4 regions of the Sinorhizobium sp. M4_45 genome follow, and region 3 is predicted to be linked to each of the others. Evidence: riboswitches for the same ligand, from Rfam matches in the RefSeq annotation. Region 3 holds a riboswitch; each other region holds the start of a gene.

Region 1 (4,616 bases), on a different contig from region 3:
GGCGCCGCTGGCATCCGCCTGTTTCATATAATCGAAAAGATTGGCCGCGGCTTCCCGCAGGCTGCCGCCCGGACTGAGATCCAAAACGATCGCGGCATCGCCTTCACCGGGAAGTGTCTTTCCGCCGAAGCGGATGAGGGCTTCTCCTTTCCGGACCTCATCGGCATTGAGCCGCACAGCGGCACCGGGAGCGTAATGCGAGGCGAGCATGCCGGGCGCCTCGATGACGGCGCCGGCGGTCTCAGGGCGCTCGATGGGGAGCCCTGTCAAAGCTTCGATCTCTGCCGCGTCGAGCCCCCCGGGCCTCAGCAGCCGCAGCTTTCCGTTCTCGACCTTGACGATGGTCGATTCAAGGCCGATCGCGGCCGGGCCTGCGTCGAGGATGAGCTTCAGCCTGGAGCCGAGATCCGCCTGCACATGGGCCGCACTGGTGGGACTGATCTTGCCCGAGGTGTTGGCGCTCGGCGCCGCCAAAGGCCGTCCGAATCGGGCGATCACCCGACGCGAGAAGCCGTCGGGCATCCGAATTCCGAGCGTATCGAGACCGGCGGATGCGAGCGTGTGCACGGTGCTTTCCCGCCGCTGCGGCAGGATCAGCGTGAGGGGGCCAGGCCAAAAAGCCTCGGCCAGACGTCTCGAAACCGGATCGAAGGTCACATGCGCCTCCGCCATCCCCAGATCGGAGACGTGACAGATCAGCGGATTGAACCGCGGACGCCCCTTCATCTCGTAGATGCGGCTGATCGCATCGGGGGTCGTGGCATCGGCGGCAAGGCCGTATACGGTCTCCGTGGGGATCGCCACGGGTTCCCCGTCCGAAAGAACTGCACAAGCCGTCTCGATTGCCCGCTCCGGTTCGATGCGCGTGTCGATGATTTCGGCCATGGCGTTCTGATCCTTTCCGTCGCTTCCTTAACGGAGCGATTGCAAAAACAGAACGATTTTCTTGGTCAAAGGCTGCGAATGATCCGCCGCAAGGCTTCGTCGCGTGCGCCGAGCATCAGCACGTTCTTCAGCGCCACCTTCGGATCCTGCGTCCGGAAAATCAGGCCGTTGCCGCGCACGTTGCGGTTGACGACGATCCGTCCTTCGCCGGCATCGGGCTCGATCGCGACGGCGAAATACATGCGCGAATAGCCCGGCTGGATACGGTCGAAGAAATGGGTCTCGTTCCCAAGGTCGCAGAAGAAGTTCGCGAGATAAAAGGACCAGGTGATCTCATGTCCCTTTGCGAGGCAGGTTTTCGCGGCGGTCACGTGGCAGTAGCCGAGATGCGGACTGTTGGCGAGCGTACGATGGAAGACCATCTTCGGGAACTGCATCGAGGCATGAAACCCGTTGATTCGGCTGTGGGTCGTCTCGCCCGCCGTCGTCAGCTTCCGCGCCGTCTGCTGCGCAACCTCGGCATAACTCAGATACTGCCGCTCGTTCGCCATCCACCGGCGTCTATCGATCCGGCCGGTCCGCAGGAACTCGGTGTGAGCCTTGGCTTTCGCCGGTGCGACCGGCATCTTGTCGGCAGCGTCGTAATATCGGAGTTTTGCCATGGGCGTCGTCGCGCCGTCCTGTCCGCAAGCGGGTTGATGGTAGCGAACGTAAATCATCACAGTTAACGAATTGGTTCGTTTGCGGCCGTGCGGGCATCGATCAGACCTTGTGTCGGTGGGCCGTGTCGTAAAATGGCCAGTCGCCTTCGCGCTATGAACGGCGCTGCCGAAAAATCCGCCGGCTGCGCGGAGATTCACCTACTTCCTTGTTTGTTATGGATAATATCCGTCTGCCAATCGTGCCGATTACGCCGCGAATGGCTGTCGTCTTTCTGGAATCGGATGTCGTCTATTGGCAGTTGCCGGACCGGCCCGCAGGCTTAGATGAGGACACTCAAGGTGCTGCCTCGAAGGGAAGGCGGAGAATTGGGAAGCCGGTCAAATCCCGGCGCTGCCCCCGCAACGGTGGTGGAGCGAACAGCCACGGCAGAAGGCCACTGGACACAGCGTCCGGGAAGGCGCCGGGCAGGTCCCTTGCGGACAGCTCCAGAGCCCGGAAACCAGCCTTGAAGCAGAAACAGACCGTAGCTGGTTGCGGCGGGCAGCCGGATCGGAGCCAATTGCGTTGCGGGTCCATGCGGCCGGCGCGGGTTCCAGTCCTGCCTCTCCGAAACGGCGGAAAACGAGGATAAGGGCATGGAAATTCAGACCGAAATGCTGCGCAAGCTGAAGACCCGTCGCGAAGGCTACAGCCTCGACCGCGCCTTCTACGTCGATCCTGGTTATTATCGCCAGGACCTGGAACAGATCTGGTACAAGGATTGGCTGTTCATCGGCCATGATTGTGAAGTCCCGCGGCCGGGGAACTATTTCACGGTGCAGGTCGGCGATTACCCGGTCGTTATCGTTCGAGACAGACAGGGCGCGGTGCGGGCACTGCACAATTCGTGCCGCCATCGCGGCTCGCGCGTCTGCACGCAGCACAAAGGCTCATCCGCCAAACTCGTCTGTCCCTACCACCAGTGGACCTACGAGCTCGACGGCCGCCTGCTCTTCGCGCGGCAGATGCCCGAGGGCTTCGACCCGGCCGAACACAGTCTTAAGCCGATCCACTGCGAAACCGTCGGCGGTTACATCTTCATCAGCCTTGCCGAACAACCGATGGACTTCCGGCCGTTCCGCGAGACGGTCGCGGCCTATCTCGCGCCGCACCGCCTCGGGGAAACGAAGGTCGCCTTCGAGAGCACGATCGTCGAGAAAGGCAATTGGAAGCTCGTCTGGGAGAACAATCGCGAGTGCTACCACTGCGCCGCCAATCACCCGGAACTCTGCCGTACCTATCCCGAAGCGCCGACCGTAACCGGTGTCCAGGGGGCGATGAACGACCCGGAAATCGGCGCCCATTGGCAGAAATGCGAGGCGGCGGGCCTTCCGAGCGCTTTCGGGATCGCGCCCACCGGCCAGTTCCGCATGACGAGAATGCCGCTGATCAACGGCGCCGAGAGCTATACGATGTCCGGACAGAAGGCCGTACGCAGGCAGCTCTCCGCCGGGCTTGACGCCGGTGGCATCGGTACACTGCTCCTCTTCCATTATCCGACGACGTGGAACCACATTCTGGGCGATCATGCGATCACCTTCCGCGTTCTGCCGCTCGGGCCGGAACTGACGCAGGTTACGACCAAATGGCTGGTCAACAAGGATGCGGTGGAGGGCGTCGACTATACGATAGACGAGCTGACGCACGTCTGGACAGAGACCAACGATCAGGACCGGCAGATCGTCGAGGAAAACGCGTTCGGGATACGCTCGCCGGCCTATGAGCCGGGTCCATATTCGGCCGAACACGAGGGCGGCGTCATGCAGTTCGTCGAGTGGTATTCGAACTTCATGCTGGACCGCCTTCAGGGCGGGGCCGCACAGCTCTCGCGGGTGGCATGACCATGGAAATGCCTCGCTCCTTTCACCATTTCGACGAGCTCGATCCCTGGAGAGACCGTCAGCACATGCTGGAGTGCACGTCGGCCGTAGCCGAAGCCGCCGACGTGATGACTTTCACCTTCCGCTCCGACAAGCCGGCCTGGTTCCGCTACCTGCCCGGGCAGTTCGTGACACTCGAACTGCCCGTCTCGGCCGAGCCGGTGATGCGCACCTATACGCTGTCGTCCTCGCCCTCGCGCCCGCTTTCGGTCGCGGTCACGGTCAAGGCGCAGCCGGGAAGCATCGGCACCCGCTGGATGTTCGACAATCTGAAGCCGGGCATGATGCTCAAGGCGTTCGGGCCGCTCGGCGATTTCAGCTTCGTCCGTCATCCCGGTGAAAAGTATCTCTTCATTTCAGCGGGGTCGGGCGTCACGCCGATGATGTCGATGACGCGCTGGATGGCCGACTGCGCACCGGAAACGGATGTCACCTTCATTTCCTGCGCCCGCCGCCCGGACGATCTCCTCTTCAGAACGGAGCTCGAAGTTCTCGCGCGTCAGATGCCGCGGCTCAATCTCGGCTTCCTCGTGGAGGGGCATGAGGCGCGACATGGCTGGCATGGTCTGCGCGGGCGCATCGACGCGGCGAAGCTGCCGATGCTCGCACCGGATTTCATGGAAAGAACCGTTTTCTGCTGCGGGCCCGAGCCGTTCATGGGCAATGTTCGGGCAATGCTGGAATCGGCGGGCTTCGACATGGCCGGCTATCACCAGGAGAGCTTCCAGCCCGCCGCGGCGCCGGCGGCCGAGGAGCTTGCAATTCGGGCGGGGCCGGCGGCCGATGCCGGGGCCGGTGCGGCGCGGGTGACCTTTACCATGAGCGGCAAGGAGGCGACCGCCGTTCCCGGCCAGACGATTCTGCAGACGGCCCGGGCCAACGGCGTCAGGATCGGGGCCGCCTGCGAGGGCGGCATCTGCGGAACATGTCGGGTGATGAAGATCGCCGGCGATGTCGAGATGAACCACAATGGCGGCATTCTCGACGATGAGATCGAGGAGGGCTACATCCTCGCCTGCTGTTCGCGGCCGACAAGCGACGTCCAGATCGAGGCCTGAGTTACCGCCGCTCGGATTGGTAGGGCAGGCGTGCCTCGGCGGCCCTGACGGCGATGGAGCCGGTAACAGTCTCGTCGGCGCCCGCCCCTGA
Region 2 (4,616 bases), on a different contig from region 3:
CGAGCGCCGCCTCGACGATCGCATCGTCCTCCGGCGACCAGGGCGAAAGCGGCCCGAGATAAGGCGTGCGGCCGAGCTCGACCGCCTGGCGCGCGGTGATCCTCTCGCCGGTGTCGGCCTGCTGCTCGACCAGAGCGAGCCTTTGCGCGACCGTGCGGCGTCCGAGCGTCCCGATCGGAGAACCGTCCAGTAGCACCTCCCCCTTCTTCGGCTTGCGGATGCCCGATATGAGCGACATCAGGCTCGTCTTGCCGGAACCGTTCGGGCCGATGATGCCGAGGAACTCTCCCGTCTCGACCGTGAGGGAAACCTCCTTCAGTATGTCCACCCCGCCGGCCGACCATGAAACCCCGCGCGCCGAAAGCGTCATGCGCGGTCCCTCCTTTGTCCGAGTATCAACGCGAAGGCCGGAGCGCCGACGAGCGCCGTGATCACGCCGATCGGCAGGACCTGGCCGGGAATGAGAACGCGCGACAGTATGTCCGCGAGGATCATGAACACGGCGCCGATGAGCGCCGCAGCCGGCAGCAGGACACCGTGACGGACGCCGACGAGCATGCGGGCCGCATGGGGGATGACGAGGCCGACGAAACCGATCGACCCGATGATGGATACCATCACCGCCGTCATCATCGCCGAGACGCCGACGAGCGCGAAATAGGTTCGCCTGACCGAGATGCCGAGCGAGGCGGCCGATTCCGACCCGAAGGTAAACGCGTCGAGGGGACGGGCATGCCAGAGACAGACGACGAGACCGAGAAGCGTCGCCGGCACGGCGAGCCAGGCATCCGGCCAGCGCACGCCCGAAAGGTTGCCAAGCAGCCAGAACATGATGCCGCGCGCCTGCTCGGCCGTGGCCGCCTTGGTGACGATGAAGGAGGTCAGTGCGTTGAAGAGCTGTGACCCCGCCACACCTGCCAGGATGATCGCCGCGGTGCCGCGGCCGGCCTTCACCGCCAGCAGGCTCACCAGGACGAAAGCGACCAGCGCGCCGATGAAGGCGCCGAGCGGCAGCGTCAGCATCCCGGCACCCACACCGAGGATGGCGACGCTGACCGCGCCTGTCGAGGCGCCGGCGGAGATGCCGAGAATATAGGGATCGGCGAGCGGATTGCGCAGCAGCGATTGCAGCACGGCTCCGGAGAGCGCAAGCGCCGCCCCGCAGGAAGCGGCCACGACCGCCCGGCTCAGTCGGTAGCTCCAGATGATGCCCTCGTCGATCGGGGCTAGCGGATAGCCGGCGTTCCACAGCCGATTCGCGACCGTCTGCGCAACGGTCTTGAACGGGATCGCCGTTTCGCCGATCGCAGCGCCCATCCAGAGTGCCGCGAACAGGATCACGAGCGCGGCGATGGCCGCGCCGACGCGTCCCGTCCCCGTTCGCCCGGCCAGGGTCAGCACGCGGCTCACTTGCCGAACCCACCCTTGGAAGCCGGCCCAGCCTTGGGCGCAAGTCCGGCCTCGGCGATGGCATCCGCCAGCGCTTCGATGCCTTCGATCGTGCGGATCGTCGGGTTCATCGCCTGCGCATCCATGTCGAACACATAGCCTTTGGCGACTGCCGGCATGAGGCTCGCCACGGGATCGGTCTTCAGGAATTCGAGTTTGGCGTCGAGGCTGTCGAGCGGGTAGCGTCGACGCTCCATGGAACCGGCAACGATCATGGTCGGCTCGGCCTTGGCGATGGTTTCCCAGCCGACCGTCGGCCATTCGTCCTCTGTGTCGATGATGTTTTCGATGCGGAGCGCCGCCATTATGTAGCCGGGTGCGCCGTTCCTGCCGGCGACATAGGGGTCGGCATCGGCAGCGCTGGAGAACCAGAAGACCGCCGAGAGTTTGTCCCCGGCCGAGGCGACCTTGGCGCGCGCCGCCTCTTCTCGGCTTTTCAGCTCGGCCACGACCTTCTCGCCCTTGTCCTGAACATCGTAAATCTGCGCCAGCTCGCGAATTTCCCGATAGACGAGATCCATGGTGAAGACCTGCCGGCGCACGCCGTCGCTCGCCGCCGAATTCTCCTTGCCGGTGCAATCCGAAGGCGATGTGTAGACCGGAATGCCGAGCTCCTCGAACTGCTCCGGCCGCGCGACCACGCCTTCCGGGCCGACCTGCCACTGAAATTGCACCGCCACCATGTCCGGCTTCTTGGCAAGCACGCTTTCGAAGCTCGGATCGTTGTCTGCCAGGCGCTCGACCTTGGCGTTGACCTCCTCGTAACCTTCAAGGACGGGGCCGACCCAGAGGGCGGTGCCGGCGACCCTGTCCGCAAGGCCGAGCAGATAGAGGATCTCGGTGCTGCTCTGGCCGATCGAGACGGTGCGCGTCGGCGTCTTGTCGAAGGTGATCTGCCGTCCACAGTTCTCGAGTGTCAGCGGATAGATCGTCTCGGCAGCGAAGGCGGGACGGTCAAGAGCCGCTGCGCCTGCGGAAAAGGTGATGAGACCGACAATGAGCGGTCGTTTCCAAAAGCTGTTCATGAATGGTCCCCGAATGTGAGGCCGCTATGCGGCCGTGATCGTCAGTCTGCCGATCGGGTTCGATCGGACGTGTGACGGCTGGATCTCGGGGAAACTGACGAAAGCGTGCGCCGCAAGGCGCGAAAGATGGTCATGGCTTGCTCCTGTTCCGGGCATCCCCGCCCGTGACGTTGGATCTGATTTGACGGCAGGTCTCCTGGCTCACGGACAGAAATCGCTCATCTGCCTTCCCGCGCAACGCGCAGTGGCTGGCGCCAGGGCGCCACGAGGATGAACGACGATCCGCTTACAGTTGCGGGGGCAGCCACGGTTTTGGTCCCTCTTGGGTCGTCCGCACCGTGTTCCCTATTAATCCCCTCCACCTCACGGGTAGGGGAACCGTCAGGCTCAGTTAATTTAGAATGCAGCCTCCGGTCAAGGTGAAACGCGACGCCGCTGCACAGGGGTTCAATATGTTATGTTATTACGCTCGTCAACAAAAAGTTATGTAATACCATTTCATAAGCGTACCGGACTGTTCCGATGAGCCTTCAACCGGTGCCGCCAGATCGGCATCGGCCATTATGGCTTTGGGCCATCGCATGGCCGCAGGACGATTGGTTCCCGGCTTTGCGCCGCGAGTTCGCGGCAGCCGCCGGTGTCGCAAAGCGTCCAGCCGGAGACGGTCGCTCCGGAGGCGGCCAGGACCAGCTCGGGAAGCGGCGGCAGGTCGGGCTTCCAGACCCACCAGCGGCCCTGGCGACGGGCATTGTCTCCCGGCTCCATTCCCGCCCCCGAACCCTGCACGCGCGCCTCCTCGAGAACGAGACCCTCGGCCGTGACGGCCCAACGCTCCTGCCATTCGGTCTTCTCGACCGAATGGGTCCAGCCGAGGGTGAAGACACCCGCAGCAACGGCGACAGCCTTGCCGCCGATGATGCAGGCAAGCGCGCTCATGCCGGTTTCGCCGTCTGCCGGCCAGCCTGGCGGGCGCGCCGCCAGATCACGAAGGCGAAGAGCGCGGAGAGTGCAAAGCCGACCTCATCGGTGATCGGCAGCGCCGCCAGCAACGTGAAGGCGGCCGCGGCCGCGAGCACCCGCTCGAAAACCCCGAGCCGGACTGCGGCGAAGCCCACCACGGCGGCACCCCAGAGCGCGATCGCCAGACCGGTCTTGACGACGATATAGGCGACGGCAACCGGATAGCCCACCGATGCGGCCATCGCGCCGCCATCCTGCAGCATCAGCGCCGGCGAATAAACGGCCATGAACGGGATGACGAAACCGGCCGCCGCCACCTTGATCGCCTGGATCGAGATCTTCAGCCCGCCTTCACGCGCGATCGGTGCTGCCGCGAAGCAGGCGAGCGCCACCGGAGGCGTCAGGTCGGCAAGAATCCCGAAATAGAAGACGAACATGTGGCTGACGATAAGCGGTACCCCGAGTTCCAGAAGCGCGGGCCCGGCGATCGATGAGGTGATGATGTAGTTCGGGATCGTCGGTATGCCCATGCCGAGCACGAGGCAGGTGACCATCGTCAGAAGCAGCGACAGAAACAGGCTTTTGCCCCCGACCGAGACGATGAACTGGCCGAAGGTATTGGCCGCTCCGGTCAGCGTCATCGTACCGATGATCACGCCGACGAGCGCGCAGGCGATCGCCACAGGAAGGGCCGTCTTCGCCCCTTCGGCAAGCGCGTCGCGACATATCACCAGGGTCTCCCGGCCGCCCTTCAGGAAGGCGTTGCCGGCAATCAGCAGCGCCAGCGCTGCGACGATCATGCCGATGCCGAACTGGAAGAAGGCGGCCGCCACCAGCCCGAGGCCGACCCAGAAGATGATGCGTATGAGACCGGCGGGAAGGCCGAGTACGAGCGAACTGCCGAGGATCAGAAGGCCGGTGAAGGCGAGGCCGACCGTACCGGCGAAAAGCGGCGTATAGCCGGAGAACAGCAGCCAGACGAGCGCGGCGAGCGGCAGGATCAGATGCCATTGTTCGAGGATTGCCGCCTTGGCCGAAGGCAGCTGGTCCTTGGGCAGGCCGAGCAGCCCGTGCTTGCCGGCTTCGAGATGGACGATCCAGAAGGCCGACGCGAAATAGAGGATCGCCGGTATGACCGCCGCCTTGACGATCTCGTAATATTCGACGCCGAGCGTCTCGGCC
Region 3 (4,616 bases):
ATTACCGTTTGCTGGCGCACGCCCCTCCGGCCGTTGAGGACGCGATCGACGGTCGCCGTACTGAGTCCCGCCTGGAAGGCGATGTCCTTGACGAGAAACGGATGTGCCACCTATCCCTCCTGATGGCTTTTTGATGGATTCCTGCTCTATATCAGAAGCGGGCAAGCCGTATAGTCGGATCATCGTCGTCCTTGAGGAGGAGAACTGATGAAGACGGACAATCCCGCGAGAGCGCGTCTGGAACGCGTCTGGCTCAGTGAGGCGGCCTGCGATATCGAGGAATTTCGCGCCGCGGTCGAGCACCGTGTCGGCCTGGCGGACTATCCGCACGCGGCAGACTGCCAGAAGAACGTCCTGATCTATGACAGCGCCCGTCTTATCGGTGATTGCGGCACGCAGGCCGGCAGGCGGTCGGTGCTTGCGGAGATCTGCGAGGTGCTTGCGACGGGGCCGGGCGTCGCGGTCTTCAAGCGTGCCTTCACCGATACGCATGTGGTCGACGAAGCGAGCCGCATCTTCGATGAGATCATCGAGGAGCAGCACCGCACCAACAGCGGCGGCGGCGATCACTTCGCCAAGCCCGGCGCCAACGACCGGATCTGGAATTCTCTGGAAAAGCACTGCCTGAAGAACCCTGAGAATTTCGCCGCCTACTACGCCAACGCCATCATCGCGCTCGTCAGTGAGGCATGGCTTGGTCCGAACTACCAGATGACGGCGCAGGTCAATCGCGTCAATCCGGGCGGCGCGTCTCAATCGCCGCATCGCGACTACCATCTGGGCTTCCAGACCTCGGCCGTCATAGAGCAGTATCCGGCGCATGTGCACAGGCTCTCGCCGGTCCTGACGCTCCAGGGCGCGGTCGCTCATTGCGACATGCCGGTCGAAAGCGGGCCAACCCTGTTCCTGCCCTATAGCCAGACGTATCTGCCCGGATATCTCGCTTTGAGACGGCCGGAGTTCCGCGCCTATTTCGAAGAGAACCATGTGCAATTGCCGCTGGAGAAGGGCGATATCGTATTCTTCAACCCGGCACTTTTCCACGCCGCGGGCAGCAACCGGTCTGCGGGAATCAAGCGTGTGGCCAATCTTCTGCAGGTATCCTCCGCCTTCGGCAGGGCGATGGAAACGGTGGATCGCGAACACATGTGCGCCGTGCTCTTTCCGGCTCTGAAAGTCCTTGCGGCCGGCGGCAAGCTCACGCAGGACGAAATTGCCCATGCGGTTGCCGCGTGCGCCGAAGGTTATTCATTCCCGACCAATCTCGATCGTGATCCGCCGGTTGGCGGTCTGGCGCCCAGGACGCAGGCGCAGCTGATGCACCAAGCGCTTGCCGGCGAATGGAGTGCCGAAGCGTTTGCCGAGGCGCTGGCCGATCAGGCGGCGAGAAAGCTAAGCTAAACCACCTGGCTCAATGCACGGTCACGAAGCCATATTCACCAACATATCAAAGGGAGGAACAGGATGAGCACGGACCACGCACGACTGGACGGGAAGATCGCCATCGTGACCGGTGGCACGCAGGGGCTCGGTGCCGCGATTGCCGCACTCTTTGCCGAACGTGGCGCCGCCGGCATCGTGATTTGCGGGCGCAACGCGGCGAAGGGCGAGGCGAAAGCTGCCGAGATCGCCGCGGCGACCGGTTCGAAGGTCGTCTACGTGCCGGCGGATCTTGAGCGGGTGGAGGACGCCCGAACGGTCGTCGCGGCCTGCGACCGCACTTTCGGCCGGGTCGATGCGCTCGTCAACGCCGCAGCGATTACCGACCGGGGCACGATCCTCGACACCAGCCCGGAACTCTTCGACCGGATGTTCGCGGTCAATGTGCGCGCGCCATTCTTCCTGATGCAGGAGGTGATAAAGGTGATGCGGCGCGAGAAGACGGAGGGCACGATCGTCAATATCGGCTCCATGTCGGCGAAGGCGGGCCAGCCCTTCATCACAGCCTATTGTGCGTCGAAGGGGGCGCTGGAGACGCTGACCAGGAACACCGCCTATGCCGTCCTGCGCAACCGGATACGGGTCAACGGCCTCAACATCGGCTGGATGGCCTCGGAAGGCGAAGACCGGATCCAGCGCGAATATCACGATGCGCCGGCGAACTGGCTGGAAAAGGCGGCGGCGAGCCAGCCCTTCGGCAGGCTCGTAGATCCGGCCGAGGTCGCGCGTGCCTGCGCCTATCTCTCATCGGCAGAATCCGGCCTCATGACGGGTTCCGTCATCTGCTTCGATCAGTCGATCTGGGGTGCCTATGACGCCTCGCCTCATCCGGAGGCACCGCTCTGAAGCTCCCATCTTGCTCGCCTTGCGTTTCGAGGGGAGCTATGGCCATATGCCGCCGTCAGGTGCCCGCGAAGGCGGGAGAATCGGGAAGCCGGTGCAGTTCCGGCACGTGCCCAGCGCTGTGACGGGGACGTTCGCGCCAAGTCGGTCTGAATCTTTTCAGACCTTTGCCACTGAATCTTCACGTGATTCGGGAAGGCGGCGCGAACGGATGATCCGAAGTCAGAAGACCGGCCTGGCGAGATAGACCGGCCCCGCGCGGACGGCGGGAGGTTTCCGCATTGTTGGGGATCGAACGATGCTGCCTGACCAGAACGGCTGCCTTGCGGCGGCCGGAGCTTTTTCGCCGGACGAGCGCGCCGCCGTCTATCGTGCCATAGAGACGCGCCGCGACGTGCGCGACGAATTCCTGCCCGAACCACTGCCTGAGGATCTGGTCGCGCGACTGCTCGCTGCGGCGCACCAGGCGCCGTCCGTCGGCTTCATGCAACCCTGGAACTTCGTGCTCGTGCGACAGGACGAGACGCGGGAGAAAGTCTGGCAGGCATTCCAGCGCGCCAATGACGAGGCCGCAGAGATGTTTTCCGGCGAAAGGCAGGCGAAGTATCGCTCGCTGAAGCTCGAAGGCATTCGCAAGGCGCCGCTCAGCATTTGCGTGACCTGCGACCGGACGCGCGGCGGAGCGGTCGTCCTGGGCCGCACCCATAATCCGCAGATGGATCTGTACTCGACCGTTTGCGCCGTCCAGAACCTCTGGCTTGCCGCGCGCGCCGAAGGGGTGGGCGTCGGCTGGGTCAGCATTTTCCATGAGAGGGAAATCAAGGCGATTCTCGGGATTCCGGAGCATATCGAAATCGTTGCCTGGCTTTGCCTGGGTTTCGTCGACAAGCTGTACCAGGAGCCGGAACTCGCCGCGAAGGGCTGGCGGCAGCGCTTGCCGCTCGAAGATCTCGTTTTCGAGGAAGGCTGGGGTGTCCGTTAGATCACGATGTTAGGGTCGATCTAAGGCCGACGCGGTTTGTTCGATACCCTCATTCCTGTGCTTGTCACAGGAATCCAGCCAGACCAAGTCCTTGGGCTGAAAGAACTCTCCCGCGCCGCAGACGCGGCGCTGCTGGATCCCTGTGACGAGCACAGGGATGAGGGTAGAGAGGGTGCGGTCCCTCGGCGCGTTTCATAAACCGTGAAGATAGCGAGGCGACACGACAGGTCCCGGGTCACGCCCGTATACAGCGTCCCGTTTCGCTTCGATGTAGTGGCCGCACATCCCCGGTCCCTCATTCCTGTGCTTGTCACAGGAATCCAGCCAGACCAAGTCCTTGGGCTGAAAAGAACTCTCCCGCGCCGCAGACGCGGCGCTGCTCTCATCCCTGTGACGAGCACAGGAGAGATTGCAGTCCTCCGAAAAGTTTCCCACAGCGCCGCGCGTCTTATCAGTCGCGCAAAGGTCGCTCTCTAACGGGCTCTGGATCAAGAACATGCGTGATTCTCGCAGAATGCTCGCAACGGCGCCTGTCAATTGTCCTGCAGCGGCTGGTATCGCGGCCCAAGCGGATGCTTGAGGTCGATCGCGCTCTCTTCCTGCGGAAGGAAAGTCGGACCGACGATGCGGACCTTGTTTTTGGTCGGGTCGTAGGGTCGCTCTTCTACCGGCTTGGGCGGCGCCTTTCTCTCGCTGCCGATGGTAATGACCGATGGGCTGACGGCGGTGAGCTTTCCGGCAGAGCCTGTCTTTTGCCTGTTGGCATCCGTTGCGGAATCCGGGATTCCGCAGCCACAGATGCCCGGTGAGCCGACACCGCGCGCCCGGTAGGCAAAGGCCGTTGGGAGGTCGGTGTAGGGCCGGCCGGTCGTTGCCGAAACCATCCGGTCCGCTTCTTCCGTTGCGAGCACATGGTAATAGAGCTCCGTCTCCGCACCCGGGCAGCGCGCGCGGCAGAGATCGGCGTCGCGACCGAAGTCCGCCGGCGTGGCATGCGAGGAGATGGGAAAGAAGGCGCCATCGCATGTTCGTACGCACATGGTTCTGAGGCTGCCGACGAAATCGGGCTCCATGAGCGGAAGCTCTGCCCCGGGGGCGTCGAGCAGAAGCGGATAGGCATCGCTGTCCGGCGGCAGGTCCCTCAGGATGTTCCGGTGAACCTCCGTTTCCCGGGCGGCGGCGCTCGCAAACTCGCCTTCGGCGCTTCCGGTATCCCAGGCCTCGCGCACCCCCGAGCAGCCGTTGAGTTCCATTGCGGCGAGGATACGCCGCCGAACGTCGTCGTCTCCACCGCCGATCAGATGCCTGCGCTGCGCCTTGAGTTGCCGCAGATTCTCCTCCATCCGCGCGA
Region 4 (4,616 bases), on a different contig from region 3:
GATCGCGCTAAGGAATGGGCGGGACGAGCTTTGGCGATCGATCCCGACGATCGTTTGGCCAAATATAATGTGGCTTGCTTTTACGCGCTTCAGGGCGAACCTGATCGGGCGATCGACTTGCTAGTCGAGCTTCTCCCGGGGGCCACCCATGAAACAAAGAGGTGGGTGAAATACGACTCGGATCTCGACCCGATCCGTAGTCACCCGCGTTTCCCTGAGGTACTTGAGCTCCTCGGGTGAGAGAAACTCCCGGCAATGATTTTCGGCACCTTAGGCGAAGGGCAGGTCGAATGAGATCTAGACTTAGACTAATTTAGGGCGATGGCTTGAGACATCCAAACGCTACGGACAAGGTTAGCCGCGCAACGGGCAACGAGCCCGCCGACGACTAATCTGGTGCTGCGCTTATCTGCGAGTTGTTTGGGGTTCGTCGTGGGCATCTCAGTCGAGATTTGCCGCCTGCCGGCACAAATACGCTGACAGCGTACTGTCTGCAGCGGTCGGCCATTCCCGCCTATCTTACCACCTACTCCTGTGTACGATGTGCACCCCGGGTGGTCACCAACATCTCAGTACCGCCACCTCGGCGCGCGCTTGGCATTGTGAAGCAACTCCGAAGCCTCAGCGAAATCGCCAAAAAGGCTGGTCAGGCGCTTTTCCTCCTCCTGAGGCAAGCGTTCCCGCCGGCAAAAAACGTGAATGTTCCATACCTTAGTAGAAGTTTGCTTGGAAATCTTTTCGGCTTCAACGCGTTCTACCATCTTGCTCCTCCCAAAGCGAAGGAGGTCAGACTATGCTACTTAAGTCTAATTAAGCAAGAAATAACTAAGTAATACTTATTGCCTGATCGTGATGGCTGATGAGTGGCCGGCGCGGAAGATCTGCAGTGAAGTTGAGGCCAGGTGGTTGCGGCGACGTCTCTTGGCCAAGATGCTGTCTCCGAAAACGCTGCCATCGAGATTTATGGTGAACTTATCAACTCCGAAACCGACGTGATGCCGTTGTGCAGGCGGCTTGTGGTTACCGCGGCCGACATACGTTCGCCCTCGGTCGAGTATGATCGGACACAAGATAATTCGGCGTCACCACCCGCGTCTTGCCGTCGATGGCGTGACACTGGATGTACCCGCCAATCTTACTTCGTCACTTCAGGCCCCAGCCCAGCACCCCTATGACAGGTTGCCTATAGAAACCGCTGAGCTCATGTTAGGGGATGAGCTACCATGTACGTGCTTGTTGCCGCGTTACTGTCTTGGGGCTCGATTTTTAGATAATGCCGGGGAATTCGCCTTCATGCTGATCGTCGGGCTCGGCAAATGCCGGTATGGGCTTAATAGGCCTTGCTGCTAGGGCTTTGAGGTCCTCGGCCAGGCCTGCGAGCTGCGCTGCAAAGTCCATCAAATTTGAAGCCGCGCAGTGCGCCGCGATATCTGAGAGGCCAGAAGCCGGCTCGTTTCGGCCGGCGCATTTCGGTTCGCTATCGTCCATGTCTCAGTCCCATTTCCATCAATGTGGATCGATGGCGAGGCTCGTCAAGGGCTGCGGCCGGTGACGAGCCTCCCGGCCGCCTGCGAGGGGCTAGAGCGACCGATGTCAGTTTAGGCTGGACGAGCGCCGGCCGCCATTAACCAGTGTGGCTTAGCCCGCTTGCATCTGCACGGATCTCGCCAGACGCGCTCTTCGCCTGGCGCTCGGTCGTGTGGACCTATTCCAAGGCCGAACTGGTGAAGGTGGTAGCCGGCGAGAGACCGCAGCCGAGCGTCGAAGAGCTGCCGGCAATCGAGTCGCGGTGATTTGAAATGTTCAGACGATGGCGGAGAATTTCTGATGCTCGCGCACTTAGGCTTTTGCAGCCGCTTCTAGGCTCTTGCACTTCTTTTCGGACTTGAGCAGAGCGTGATCATCTTTCGGCGCAAGGTGGAGAACGGATGGCCCAGCGGACAAATGCGGGACCTTTGACAGCACTGGCTTTCGAACATTCTTCATTGTGTTTTGGCCGGCGCGAGCATAACAGTTCAGATGATGGTTCCGCCCGACTGGAGGGAAGGCGGATGAAAAGGGAATACGGTGAGGACGACCCCTAGGGGGCCAAAACCGTGGCTGCCCCCGCAACTGTGAGCGGCGAGCAAAGTCCAGAGATGCCATTGGCCCGTGGATCGGCTGATAAGGCGGACCAAGCTACGACCCGCAAGCCAGGAGACCTGCCATCAGATTCGGGCGATACGCCTCAACAACTGCCATGCCGCACGGTGGGTGCGGAAAGGAGAGCACATGCATATCGAACCAGGCGTCGTGGACGGCGCCAAAATTATGTTGAGTTATGCCACTGCCGCAGGGGCTTTCGGGCTCACCGCCAAGTTGGCGACTGACAGTATTCGCAACGACGGTGGTGCGGGCGCGCTCGCGTTACGCAGTATCGTCACAACGGCTTTGGTCTTCTGCTTTTTCGAAGTTCTGCCGCACCATCCTGTAGGCGTCTCGGAAGTCCACCTTATCCTCGGATCAACCCTTCTTCTACTGTTTGGTGCAGGCGCCGCCGCGATCGGCCTTGCAGCCGGGCTGCTTCTTCAAGGGCTTTTCTTTGCACCCTTTGATTTGCCGCAATATGGCATGAACGTAACAACATTGCTGGTGCCCCTTTGGGCGGTCAGTCTGTTCGCCGAGCGGATCATTCCGGCCCGGACCGCGTATGTGGACCTGAAGTACGGGCAAGCTTTGGCGCTTTCCACGGCCTATCAGAGTGGTATTGTTGCTTGGGTCGCCTTCTGGGCCCTGTATGGCCACGGCTTCAGCGTCGAAAACCTCGCGGCCGTCAGCTCCTTCGGTGTTGCCTATATGGGCGTTATCCTGCTGGAGCCTCTGATCGATCTGGGTGTTCTCGCCGGTGCAAAGGCGCTCGACCGCTACAGTCGCGGTCCTATGTTCAATATTAGATTGCATCAGGCGGTCTGAACAAGATCAACGCCATAGGCATCTTTAGGCGCAAGCGGGCTGGACCGCTTGCGCCGTACGTCACGAACTGCGGCGGACTGGGCCGGTAACCACCGCTACGCCTGGCTCGCAAAATCGGTCATTCAATTGGGCATTTCGATTTTGACCCGATCTATTTTCAGGCATGGGCACGGAAATTGCAGACCTCAGACTCAAGCCCAGCTCGGATATGAGGTTGTCGGATATGATGCAAATTCCGAGGCAATCCGCCCCCTGATTCCGAAATGATCTCGCCCCCCGATTCCGAGAAATAGTCGCCCCCTGATTCCAAGATGATGCCGCTCCCACCGGAAAGCATCTGGCGTGGGTGTTCTGCTGGTGTGAAGTTTCTCCTTCGACGTGACGAGGAAGGAACGGGATGCCTGTGGAGAGACTGGAGATGCGGCGTCTCCGCGAGATACTGAGATATCGCTTGGAGTGCGAGCAAGGACTTGGCCGCAAGCCATCGGAATCGGCACCTTGACGGCCAGCAACCGAAAGAGGCGCTCGGCGAAGGCTGGCAAGGATAGTGGCCGGGCGACGACGATGGCGGCGGAAACGACACTACACGTCCCAGGCGTAACCGTCGGCGGCGAGGGCATGCCCCCGGTCGGGTTCATCAGTTCGCGCTGGTCATAGGCGTTGTTGCGGATGACCGGCCCAGGCTTGTCCGGAAACACCTCCATTGTCGGGCTTGCGCGCTTCGTCATGTCGCTTTGCGAGCGCGCCGCATGCCATAGCTCATCAAATTCCATTTCTATGCGGTACCGATTATACATCCGGTCAAGCCTGCCGAGCTCCCTACCATTGTTGCTCTTGTTTCCACAGCGTGAACATCTGAGCTTCGGCCGGAATTCCTCAAGGGTGCTTTGGCTGCTGAACCTGGCCGCCCGCCGTTTCCCTTCGGTTCACCCAAATGCGAAAATCACTCGCGGCGCAGCGTGCGCTGCGCCGCGGATCTGTTCTTCGCTCCGCGAGCCGCAGATACCCGATACCGTCCGAACAGGCCCAGCGGGTGTTGGGTTCCAAGTCAACGCCGGGGCTGTGCCTCATGGCGCGACTTCCATTCCGGCTGATGCTCAGAGCAGAACCAGTGCGGCTCCGCCCGATCGACGGCGAAGCCAAAGCTGCCCCATCTGGTGCAGCCCGGATGCTCGCAGTCGTGGACGTACGGCCCGAGATCGTAGTGAGGCTTCGCGCCCAGTTCGTCACTCAAAGGACGACCTCCTGTGGTCGCCTCCCCGAATTTGGGGAGTTCGAGCATCGGTTGATTGTTCTTCTTTTGTTCTTACATTATCTCATCGCCATGGTCGAGACAATTGGCGATGCATTCAGCCTCGGTTGGCAACTCAAAGCGCGATGTGCATTCGGTAACCGCGAAGGCATGAAATCCGTTCGCCAGTGCACTTGGACTTATGATCTCGACATGCTGACGCTGGTCGCGACGCGGGGCAGGGACTTTCCGCTGGCGATGCTCGCCAGTCGCCTCCGCTGTCCTCGCTGTGGATCGAGAAGGATGGCCGTCGTGTTCATGCCGCCTTCGGAGGGCGACACGCGCCGAGGGGCGGCCTAACTGCGCTTGAAACCCAATTCGCCCGAGGCTGCAGGTTTGAGCATTTCGCGTATGCTCGCCTTGTTCCTGACGC

The links. A riboswitch is a leader RNA that binds a small molecule or an ion and turns the genes downstream of it on or off. The one in region 3 is predicted to bind cobalamin.
Region 1: it holds a riboswitch for cobalamin, as region 3 does, so the genes downstream of both, CN933_RS07595 (aromatic ring-hydroxylating oxygenase subunit alpha) here and bluB (5,6-dimethylbenzimidazole synthase) in region 3, are expected to answer to the same signal.
Region 2: it holds a riboswitch for cobalamin, as region 3 does, so the genes downstream of both, CN933_RS10880 (ABC transporter substrate-binding protein) here and bluB (5,6-dimethylbenzimidazole synthase) in region 3, are expected to answer to the same signal.
Region 4: it holds a riboswitch for cobalamin, as region 3 does, so the genes downstream of both, CN933_RS24850 (energy-coupling factor ABC transporter permease) here and bluB (5,6-dimethylbenzimidazole synthase) in region 3, are expected to answer to the same signal.

Annotation. Positions count from the first base shown of each region.
Region 1 covers NZ_NWVE01000002.1:405,503-410,118, forward strand. Annotated here, with positions in the region: gene CN933_RS07585 (L-threonylcarbamoyladenylate synthase) at 1-885, opposite strand, end outside; gene CN933_RS07590 (DUF6656 family protein) at 951-1,547, opposite strand; cobalamin riboswitch at 1,868-2,070, shown strand; gene CN933_RS07595 (aromatic ring-hydroxylating oxygenase subunit alpha) at 2,184-3,428, shown strand; gene CN933_RS07600 (FAD-binding oxidoreductase) at 3,425-4,525, shown strand; gene CN933_RS07605 (glycoside hydrolase family 25 protein) at 4,527-4,616, opposite strand, start outside.
Region 2 covers NZ_NWVE01000003.1:124,968-129,583, forward strand. Annotated here, with positions in the region: gene CN933_RS10870 (ABC transporter ATP-binding protein) at 1-370, opposite strand, end outside; gene CN933_RS10875 (FecCD family ABC transporter permease) at 367-1,410, opposite strand; gene CN933_RS10880 (ABC transporter substrate-binding protein) at 1,407-2,474, opposite strand; cobalamin riboswitch at 2,644-2,873, opposite strand; gene CN933_RS10885 (DUF1850 domain-containing protein) at 3,036-3,410, opposite strand; gene CN933_RS10890 (TRAP transporter permease) at 3,407-4,616, opposite strand, start outside.
Region 3 covers NZ_NWVE01000001.1:840,969-845,584, forward strand. Annotated here, with positions in the region: gene CN933_RS04235 (LacI family DNA-binding transcriptional regulator) at 1-110, opposite strand, end outside; gene CN933_RS04240 (phytanoyl-CoA dioxygenase family protein) at 208-1,401, shown strand; gene CN933_RS04245 (SDR family oxidoreductase) at 1,465-2,286, shown strand; cobalamin riboswitch at 2,327-2,536, shown strand; gene bluB (5,6-dimethylbenzimidazole synthase) at 2,582-3,265, shown strand; gene CN933_RS04265 (DUF2865 domain-containing protein) at 3,799-4,616, opposite strand, start outside.
Region 4 covers NZ_NWVE01000010.1:160,211-164,826, forward strand. Annotated here, with positions in the region: gene CN933_RS24835 (adenylate/guanylate cyclase domain-containing protein) at 1-240, shown strand, start outside; gene CN933_RS24840 (hypothetical protein) at 570-761, opposite strand; gene CN933_RS24845 (hypothetical protein) at 1,267-1,488, opposite strand; cobalamin riboswitch at 2,007-2,223, shown strand; gene CN933_RS24850 (energy-coupling factor ABC transporter permease) at 2,272-2,952, shown strand; gene CN933_RS32045 (EsV-1-7 cysteine-rich motif-containing protein) at 4,001-4,186, opposite strand; gene CN933_RS24875 (hypothetical protein) at 4,540-4,616, opposite strand, start outside.